2 regions of the Vibrio sp. Vf1514 genome follow, and region 1 is predicted to be linked to the other one. Evidence: riboswitches for the same ligand, from Rfam matches in the RefSeq annotation. Region 1 holds a riboswitch; the other holds the start of a gene.
The links. Region 1 has a riboswitch for thiamine pyrophosphate ahead of thiE (thiamine phosphate synthase). Riboswitches for the same ligand answer to the same signal wherever they lie in the genome.
Positions count from the first base shown of each region.

Region 2: linked by a shared signal. The riboswitch ahead of thiD (bifunctional hydroxymethylpyrimidine kinase/phosphomethylpyrimidine kinase) and the one ahead of thiE (thiamine phosphate synthase) in region 1 are both predicted to bind thiamine pyrophosphate.

Region 1 covers NZ_CP197267.1:1,991,448-1,995,661, reverse strand. The annotation lists gene ACS18Q_RS09175 (pirin family protein) at 40-735, opposite strand; gene thiE (thiamine phosphate synthase) at 869-1,516, opposite strand; TPP riboswitch at 1,752-1,873, opposite strand; gene ACS18Q_RS09165 (ABC transporter ATP-binding protein) at 1,975-3,357, opposite strand; gene ACS18Q_RS09160 (ABC transporter permease) at 3,354-4,142, opposite strand; gene ACS18Q_RS09155 (ABC transporter permease) at 4,139-4,214, opposite strand, start outside.
Region 2 covers NZ_CP197268.1:1,115,427-1,119,640, reverse strand. The annotation lists partial or broken gene ACS18Q_RS19890 (ABC transporter permease) at 1-213, opposite strand, end outside; gene ACS18Q_RS19885 (ABC transporter ATP-binding protein) at 281-1,042, opposite strand; gene thiD (bifunctional hydroxymethylpyrimidine kinase/phosphomethylpyrimidine kinase) at 1,101-1,961, opposite strand; TPP riboswitch at 2,058-2,165, opposite strand; gene ACS18Q_RS19875 (MATE family efflux transporter) at 2,317-3,684, opposite strand; gene ACS18Q_RS19870 (helix-turn-helix domain-containing protein) at 3,806-4,214, shown strand, end outside.

The DNA of each region.
Region 1 (4,214 bases):
GGGGTGACGTTGCTCACGCGTTGCGTGGCTGGTGCGCGTTTAGGGCAAATCGAACACCAAGGCTTTCACTGGCAAGTCACTGTCGTTGCGCAGTTCAAGTTGACTCTCTTTGGCGATTTTCGCGCCATCGCCCGGATTCAGCGTCACGTCGTTGATGGCCAGTGTGCTGTCGATTTGGTGCACGTAAACGCGGCGACCTTGTGGCACATCGTAAGTCAGTGCGCTATGAGGCGCCAAAATCAGTTGCAATAGGCGCGCATCTTGTTTGATGTGCAGCGTGCCATCTTCACCCGTTGGGGTGGCGATGGTGGTGAGGCCCGGCGCTTGACCAAAGTCTTTTTGCTGGTAACCCGGTTCGCCGCCAAAGCTGTTTGGCTGAATCCAGATTTGCAGAAAGCTTAGTGACTCGCTATCGGAGGCGTTGAACTCGCTGTGGTAAATGCCGCGACCGGCAGACATCAACTGGAACTCACCTGCAGGCAGGGTTTTGATGTTGCCCGCGCTGTCTTTGTGCGCAATGGTGCCGCTGAGCACATAGCTGATGATCTCCATGTCGCGGTGACCGTGGGTTTCAAAACCGGCGCTGGGGGTGACTTTATCGTCGTTGATCACGCGCAGTTCCGAAAATCCCATGTGTTTCGGGTCGTAGTAGCTACCAAATGAAAAGGTGTGTTTGCTATCCAACCAGCCAAAGTTTGCGCGGCCGCGTTGTTCTGCTTTTCTTACTTCGATCATGCTCTGCTCCTTCGACTTGGCGGACCAAATCGTATTTGGTGTTGGGGGAGGGAATGCTTCACTCCCTCAGGCTTGATACTCAGTCTAGTGCTTTCGAGCAGGCGTCAACAGCCGTGCAACTTGTTGTGGTCGTTCAATAATTTCGAACAAGCGAATTCGTGCGATTTTGTTCGATTAGCAAACGCAGCTCGCGAGCGGCTTGTTGTGGGTCAGGCGCATGGCTAATCGCCGATACCAGCGCGATACCGTGCACGCCTGTTTGGGCGACCGCCGCGATATTGCTGGTGTTCAAGCCACCGATCGCCACCATGGGTAAACGGCTGCGCGCCATCGCCCAGTTCAGGCCATCCAGCCCCCAATGTTTAACGGTATTGGTTTTGGTCGGCGTGGCGAAAATCGCACTGAGGCCGAGATAATCGACCGGAAGCGACTGCGCTTGTTCAAATTGTTGCTCGTTCTCAACCGACAACCCAATCAGTTTATCCGGGCCAAGCAGTTGGCGCGCCAGCGTGGCGGGCATGTCGCTTTGCCCCAAGTGCACGCCATCGGCATCCACGGCCAAGGCCACGTCAACGCGATCATTGATGATCAAGGGCACACCGCTGCCGCTTAGCACCGCTTTCACTGCCGCCGCACGTTCGATAAAAGTCCGTACGTCGCCCTGTTTTTCGCGCACTTGCACCAGTGAAACGCCGCCAGCGATGGCTTGTTTAACGACACGGCATAGGGTGTTGAGGTCTTGCTGATCATCAGTGACCAAGTAGAGGGTGTAGGGCATCATGCGGTCGCCTCCGTGGTTTTGAGTGGATCGTTGTACGCATCGTTGTCGCTGGCAGAACCGGCCAGCGTGAGAACCGTTGAGGTGTGACATTGCAGGTTTGAATGAGGCATTGGGGCTCCTAGTCTTCGACGGTCAGGAACCGGTTTAGCGCCACAACACGAGGGAAGGATTCGAGTGCTGGGCGGCTAAAGCCATACGCTGTACGAGGCGCTCACATCATTGGGGCGCATCACATCGCGAAGCGTACATAGTTCCCTACGTCAGTGCGAACTGAATCAGGTTCTACGGGTCTTGCATCGCTGCCGCAAGGGCAGTGGGTGGCAATCTCAGCCCAAGTGGGCTCCCCGACTATCAGCGTCGATGATAGCAGATGTGTGGCGCGCGGAGCTAGGCTCGCGTGATGTTGCCGCTGAACATGCAGGAAGCTGAACGAGCAGGAGTCAGCGGCAACGGGCAGGTTAGAGGCGAATGATCTGATGACAGCTTTTACTCAGCGCCACTTTGTCGTGACTGATCAACACCAGCGCGCAGCCCATTTCCTGCGTCAGCGCCGTCATGAGCTGCAACGTGCTGGCGGCCGTCACGGGGTCGAGGCGCGAAGTGGGTTCATCGGCAATCAAGAGTTTGGGTTTCATCAACAATGCGCGCAAAATTGCAAAGCGTTGCAGCTCGCCCCCGGACACTTGAGTCACTTTGCGCCCGAGCAGTTGCATCGACAATTTGAGCTTGGCCATCAGCGGCTCAATACGAGTTGGGTCGATGGTGTGACGCTGACATAAATCGCTCAGCAGTGTGTGCAGCGTTGCACTTTTCGGCAGCGCACTTGGTGGATCTTGATACAGCTTGAGCACATCGCCTGTCGCAAACGGTGTGGTGTGCCGCAACGTGCCGCCGGTGGCACGTTTGAGGCCGACCAGAATGTCCGCCAATGTGGATTTGCCACACCCGCTGTCTCCGCTGATGCCCAGAATTTCGCCCTGTGCGATGGAAAAATTAAGCTGTTCAAACAGCGTGCGATCGCCGTAATGCATACTCAGATTTTCTACGTGCAGCACCGGCTGACCAACGGTCGGTAGTGATGCGCTTGGCCAGAAACGCGGGTCGGCGGCGATCAGCGCTTTGGCGTAGTCCGATTGCGGCGCGCTCAGCACTTGTTGCGCAGGCCCTCGCTCTTGCACCACGCCTTTTTTCATCACGATGATTTCGCCGCCCAATTGCTGCGCGACTTCAATGTCGTGCGTGATGGTCAGCACCGCACCGCGCTGTTTATGGCTGAGCAACTGCGCGATGATTTGGTCGCGGCGGCTGACGTCCAAGCCTTTGGTTGGCTCATCGGCAATCAGCAATTCGCCACCGGCTTGGGTCGCGCACAAATAGGCCACGCGCTGCGCCATTCCGCCGGATAACTGATGCGGGAATTTCGCCATGTCGTCACCCAGTTCAACGCCCTCAAATGCCGCTTGGGTATGGGTGTGCGCTTGCACGGGATCGCCATTGACCACCTCGTGCACTTCGCGCACCTGTTCGCCCACCGCCATCAACGGGCTTAGCGCGTACCACGGCTCTTGTGGCAAAACGGCCAGCTTTTTTCCCCACAGCTGTTGGCGCGCGTCGTGGCTAAGATCGCGCTGCGCGTCGCCAAATAGCGTCACGTCGCCCTGCATGGTCAGCGTTTCCGGCAAGGTGCCGATAATGGCGTTGGCCATCAGGCTTTTGCCCGAACCGGTTTCGCCCAAAATCGTGACCGCTTCACCGCGACGAAGCTCAAATGACAGCGGTTCAACCAAGGTTTGCTCACCAGCTTGAATCGACAACTGTTCGACGTTCAATAACACACTCATGCCTGCTTTCCTCGCGCCAACAGGTGAAAACTCATCACTAACAAAAACACCACCACAATCGGTTGAACCAGCACCCACGGCGCCTGTTGGTAATAGCGGAACAGCTCGACCATCATCAAACCGAGTTCGGCCGCAGGCGGCTTAAGGCCAACGTACAAAAAGCCAATGGAGGCCAGTGCCAGAATGGCGTTGCCAGCACCAAAGCAGCCGAGGGTAAACAGGTCAGTGCGCAGCTCCGGCCACAGGTGGCGTTTGAATTGATAACAAACGCCAAAACCGTACAAACGCGAGGCTTCGATTTCGGGCGAACGCAACAAGCTCAAGGTGCGGCTGCGCACGACGCGGAAATATTCCACCCATAACATCAACGAGATAGCGAGATAGAGGATCAAAAACGAGCCCGGCACCATGGCGCCAAACAGCAGCACCAGAATCAGCCCCGGCATGGCGAGTAACATATTGACCAACCACGAGAGCGACTTATCCCACCAGCCGCCTTTCCACGCGGCGGTCACGCCGGCTAGCAAACCCAAAGCGGCCGAGGTGACCACACTCACCACCGCCATCAGCAGGGAGGTACTCACGGCGCTTGCTAAGCGGGCGTAGTTGCTGCGGCCATAATGATCGCGCCCCAGCGGCTCCTGCCATGAGGGCGAGGCAAAGGCTTGCGCCAAGGATTGCTGCGCGGGATCGCCGCGGTAAATCAGGGCTTCAAAGAGAGCAAAGACCACCAACGCGGCGAGAATGCTCATGCCGACCCATTGACTGCGCGAGAACTGTTTCATGCCATCACCGCCTTGGTCGCCAAACGCTGACGTGGATCGAGCCAGTACTGCGCGATATCGACCAGCGTGTTG
Region 2 (4,214 bases), on a different replicon from region 1:
CAGAGCAAACAGCAGCCCCATCGACAAGCCAAGCCCAAGACCCAGCAGGATTTCCTGCGCGGTGATCCAGGTGTGCGCAAGCAACACGTCGTAGCGTGAAATCAATCGATGCAGCACATCCACGGGGGCTGGCAAAATGAAGCTTGGCATCTGGAATACCACGACAATCAGTTGCCACAAGCCCAAGATGACCGCGGTGCTGATCGCCACACGTAGCATCGGATGCGTGACTCGTTCTTTCTTACGAATGCGTGTCGAGACGGCGTTGTATTGAGTCATCTCACGCATAATCGCTCTCCAGTTGATCCAAAATTGCTTGTTGCAAGGTGGCACATTCACCATCCAGCACGCGCGGGGGCAACGAATCTGGCGTTTGCAGATGTTGCGCGTGTGCGGGTGTGCCTTGCAGCACATACAATTGGTTGGCGAGACGAACGGCTTCTTGCGGATCGTGGGTAATCAGGACGACGGTTTTCCCTTGGAGCAGTGTGGCCGATAAGGTTTGCAGCTTATGGCGAGTCACCGCATCGAGCGCGGAAAAGGGTTCATCCATCAAAACGAATGGTTTGTCCTGCATCAGTGTGCGCGCCAGTGCCACGCGTTGACGCATTCCGCCGGAAAGCTGGGCGGGTTTGGCATCGGCGTAGTCAGCTAATCCAACCTGTTCGAGCAATTGCATCGCTCGCTGTTGCTCAACAACTTGATTTGAGCGAGCGTGAGAAAAGCGGGAACTCAGGCAGACGTTGTCGAACACGTTGAGCCACGGCAACAACAAATCTTGCTGCGCCATGTAAGCGATGCGGTTGTGCAGCGCAATGCCGTCTGTGGTCGTTAGTTCGCCTTGCCACATCACCTGCTCATCGAGCAGACCGGCGAGGTAACGCAACAGGGTGGTTTTCCCGCAGCCACTTCGCCCCAATAAGACGGTCCACTGCCCGGCAGGAAGGGTCATATTGACGCCTGCAAGTGTGGGTGTGGCACTGTCGTTGTATTGCAGACGGGCGTTGGTAAACTGAATGCCAATGCGATTCTCGGATCTCATTGCATTCATAGACTTCACTGTATTCATGGACTTCATCGTATTCACGGACGTCGTCGTATTAACGAACATTCGCGTGACCCGCAAAGAAGTGGTGAACCGGACCGCGACCTTGACCGACGTCTAGTTCATCGGCATGGGCGATGGCTTGAGAGATATACTGTTTCGCCAAATGTACGGCTTTGTGAAGGTTGTTGCCTTGGCCAAGGTAAGAGGCGATCGCAGAAGAAAGCGTGCAGCCTGTTCCGTGCGTATTTTGAGTTGGGAAACGTGTTGCTCGAATCAGTTCCACAGTATCTGGCGTGATCAGCAGGTCATTGCTGCTGTCATCATTTTCCAAATGACCGCCTTTGAGCAATATCGCTTTCGCACCAAGCGCACGAAGATCGTCAATCATCGCATTCATTTCAGCTTCAGAGTTGGGAACCGGTTTTCCCGTTAACGCAGCACCTTCTGGAAGATTGGGTGTGATGATGTCCGCAAGCGGAATGAGCGCTTCTTTTAACGTGCTGATTGCGGCGTGTTCGAGCAATAAATCACCGCTGGTGGCGACCATCACGGGGTCTATCACCAGGTGCTTGGGTTGGTACTGTTTAATTTTGTTCGCGACCACGTTGATGATATTGGCATCGGCCAGCATGCCGATTTTAACGGCCACGATATTGAGGTCGGTAAACACGGCATCGAGTTGGCTTTCCACATGATCGAGTGGAATTGGGAAAATGGCGGAGACGCCTTGTGTATTTTGCGAGGTAATGGCAGTAATGACAGAGCAGGCAAAACTGCCTGTTGCCGACATGGCTTTGATGTCGGCCTGAATGCCCGCGCCACCACCGCTGTCTGAGCCAGCGATCGTCAACACGACTGGCGGTGTTGTTGTGAATGGCGTTTGGTGTGAATAAGGCTGTGAATGCTGCGTCATGGTCGCTCCTATAACCAGACGTATAGGAACTGACTTTTACCGCGCTCGCCGATCGATTTCCCGATTAGCCGCTGCTCGCCAAAGGAAGTTCGGCGAAGGCAAATGCTGATAGTTCCCTACGTCAGTGCTAACTGAATCAGGTTCAACGGGTCTCGAATTTCGATCTCAGCCAACGCGTTCAGCGTGGCCCCCCGACTATTTCGCTTGGATGATAACAGGACACATCACCAAGGGATACGTTTTTTCAGTGTTCGTGTTTAAGGTGAATGATGGATCCGTGTGAATAGACTCGGTGCCATTAAACATGAATTGTGATAGAGCAATAACCGTTTTAGCGGCAGGATGAACTTTTTTTCTAACTTAGAACGATTTCATCAGTCAAATCTCGAAGCCAGACTTTTGTTCGATAGCGTCGCCAACACATAAACAACTTAATGAATTCTTCAACGAGCATGAGTGCGTAGACGTATTGGAAATCCATCTGCATGAAAAATGCGCCGACAGCTGTAATGGGTATACCACACAGCCACATTGCCACGAAATCGGTGCGTAAACAGAATGCATTGTCGCCTCCTGATCTTAAAATGCCATTGATCATAATCATGTTAATCATTTTCAGACTGACAGCGATACTTAGTATTGTTATTGCGGGTTTTGAGATTGGCAAAAATTGTTCTGAGTCCATTGCCAATAAGCGTAAAAGCAAAGGTTGTAGTAAAAGCAAAACAGCAGATGAAATAATACCGAGTAAGCCAAAGACCTTAGTAAACATCACGGATGTCTTGAATGCATCGTCATAATTTTTCCCGCCTAAACGTTGTCCAATCATGACAGAACAAGCGACAGAAAGCCCAAAGAACAACGAATAACACAGCGATTCAAATGGGCCTAATGTGCTGTATACCGCAAGTTCCAATGTTCCCATGTGGCCAAAAATCGTCTGATAGACCATTGTTCCCATGGCCCACAACAATGAGTTTGCAACAGCTGGAATGGCTAGTCTTCTATAAGTGATTCTAAGCGTGGCGCTATCTCTAAGTTGAGAGACTGACTGTAGCCAATGTCGTTTGATATGAAAGTAACTCAAAAAAACGGCAAGCTGGACAATCCTTGATATTGTGGTCGCTAAGGCGGCTCCAGCAACACCTAATGCTGGCATACCAAGATTTCCAGATATAAGACCGTAATTCAGTATGATGTTGATGGCGATCGTCATTACTGCGATAAGTAAGGGTGTAAAAGCGTCATTCGTAGAGCGCATGGTTGATTCGAATACGATAACTAAATGGGTCAGAAGTAATACGGGGGATGCGTACCACAGATATTCAGAACCGAGTCGGACGACATTCATGTCATTGGTTTGGATATGAAGTATATGATCCGAAAACACAACAAATATGACACTGATGGGGGTCAAAAGAATCGTTCCGGCTTTGATAGCAATTATGGTGACCGTTTTGGCTGATGTTGGGTCGTTCTTCCCCCAAAATTGTGCAATTAAAATGCCACTTGCAGTCGATAGCCCCGCCATAAGCATGATAGCGACAAAGTGCCATTTAGACGCAAGACCGACCGCCGCGGTCGCTTCTGTCCCAAAGTTACTCACCATCAATACGTCAGCTAAAGACAGTATTGCGACTAAAGCACTTTGTATTGCAACGGGCAGACCGATTCTGACCGTTTGAGAAAGCAAATTTTTGTCTTTATTATCGATTTGAAACATGTAGGCTACGTCTCATCGTTGAATGAATTTGGATGTGCGAACTTTAAGCGAACGAATAACGATTGAGAATGTTGTGTTCAGGTGAAAATCTGTTCGAATCCGTCATGTGAGAGGTTAAGCAATGTGTAAAATTTGGAATGATGAAGTTTATCTTGCTGCCGAATGTGAAGAGCGCTTCCTTGTTGCGTCCGATATCGCAGAGATGAAGCAGTATGATATTTTCATGGCTGGTCTTGCTCATCTTAAAGAGGGTTATCGAGTCGAGCGCTCTCGGCCTGATATTCATACTGTGCTGGTGACATTAGAAGGCGCGGGAGTACTTTCTACAGATGAAGGTGTTTTTGATATATTGCCCAATACAATCACAGTACTACCGAGTGAGAAGCCATTTTGTTTTGAGCTTGCTTACCCATGCAAGTCTTGGAAAATGGTTTGGCTCCTTTTACATAGTTCAGACACTTGGACAAATTTGTTACGAATCAATCGTCCGGTTATTCACTTTGATGCTTGTGAATCTATTTGGTCTCTTA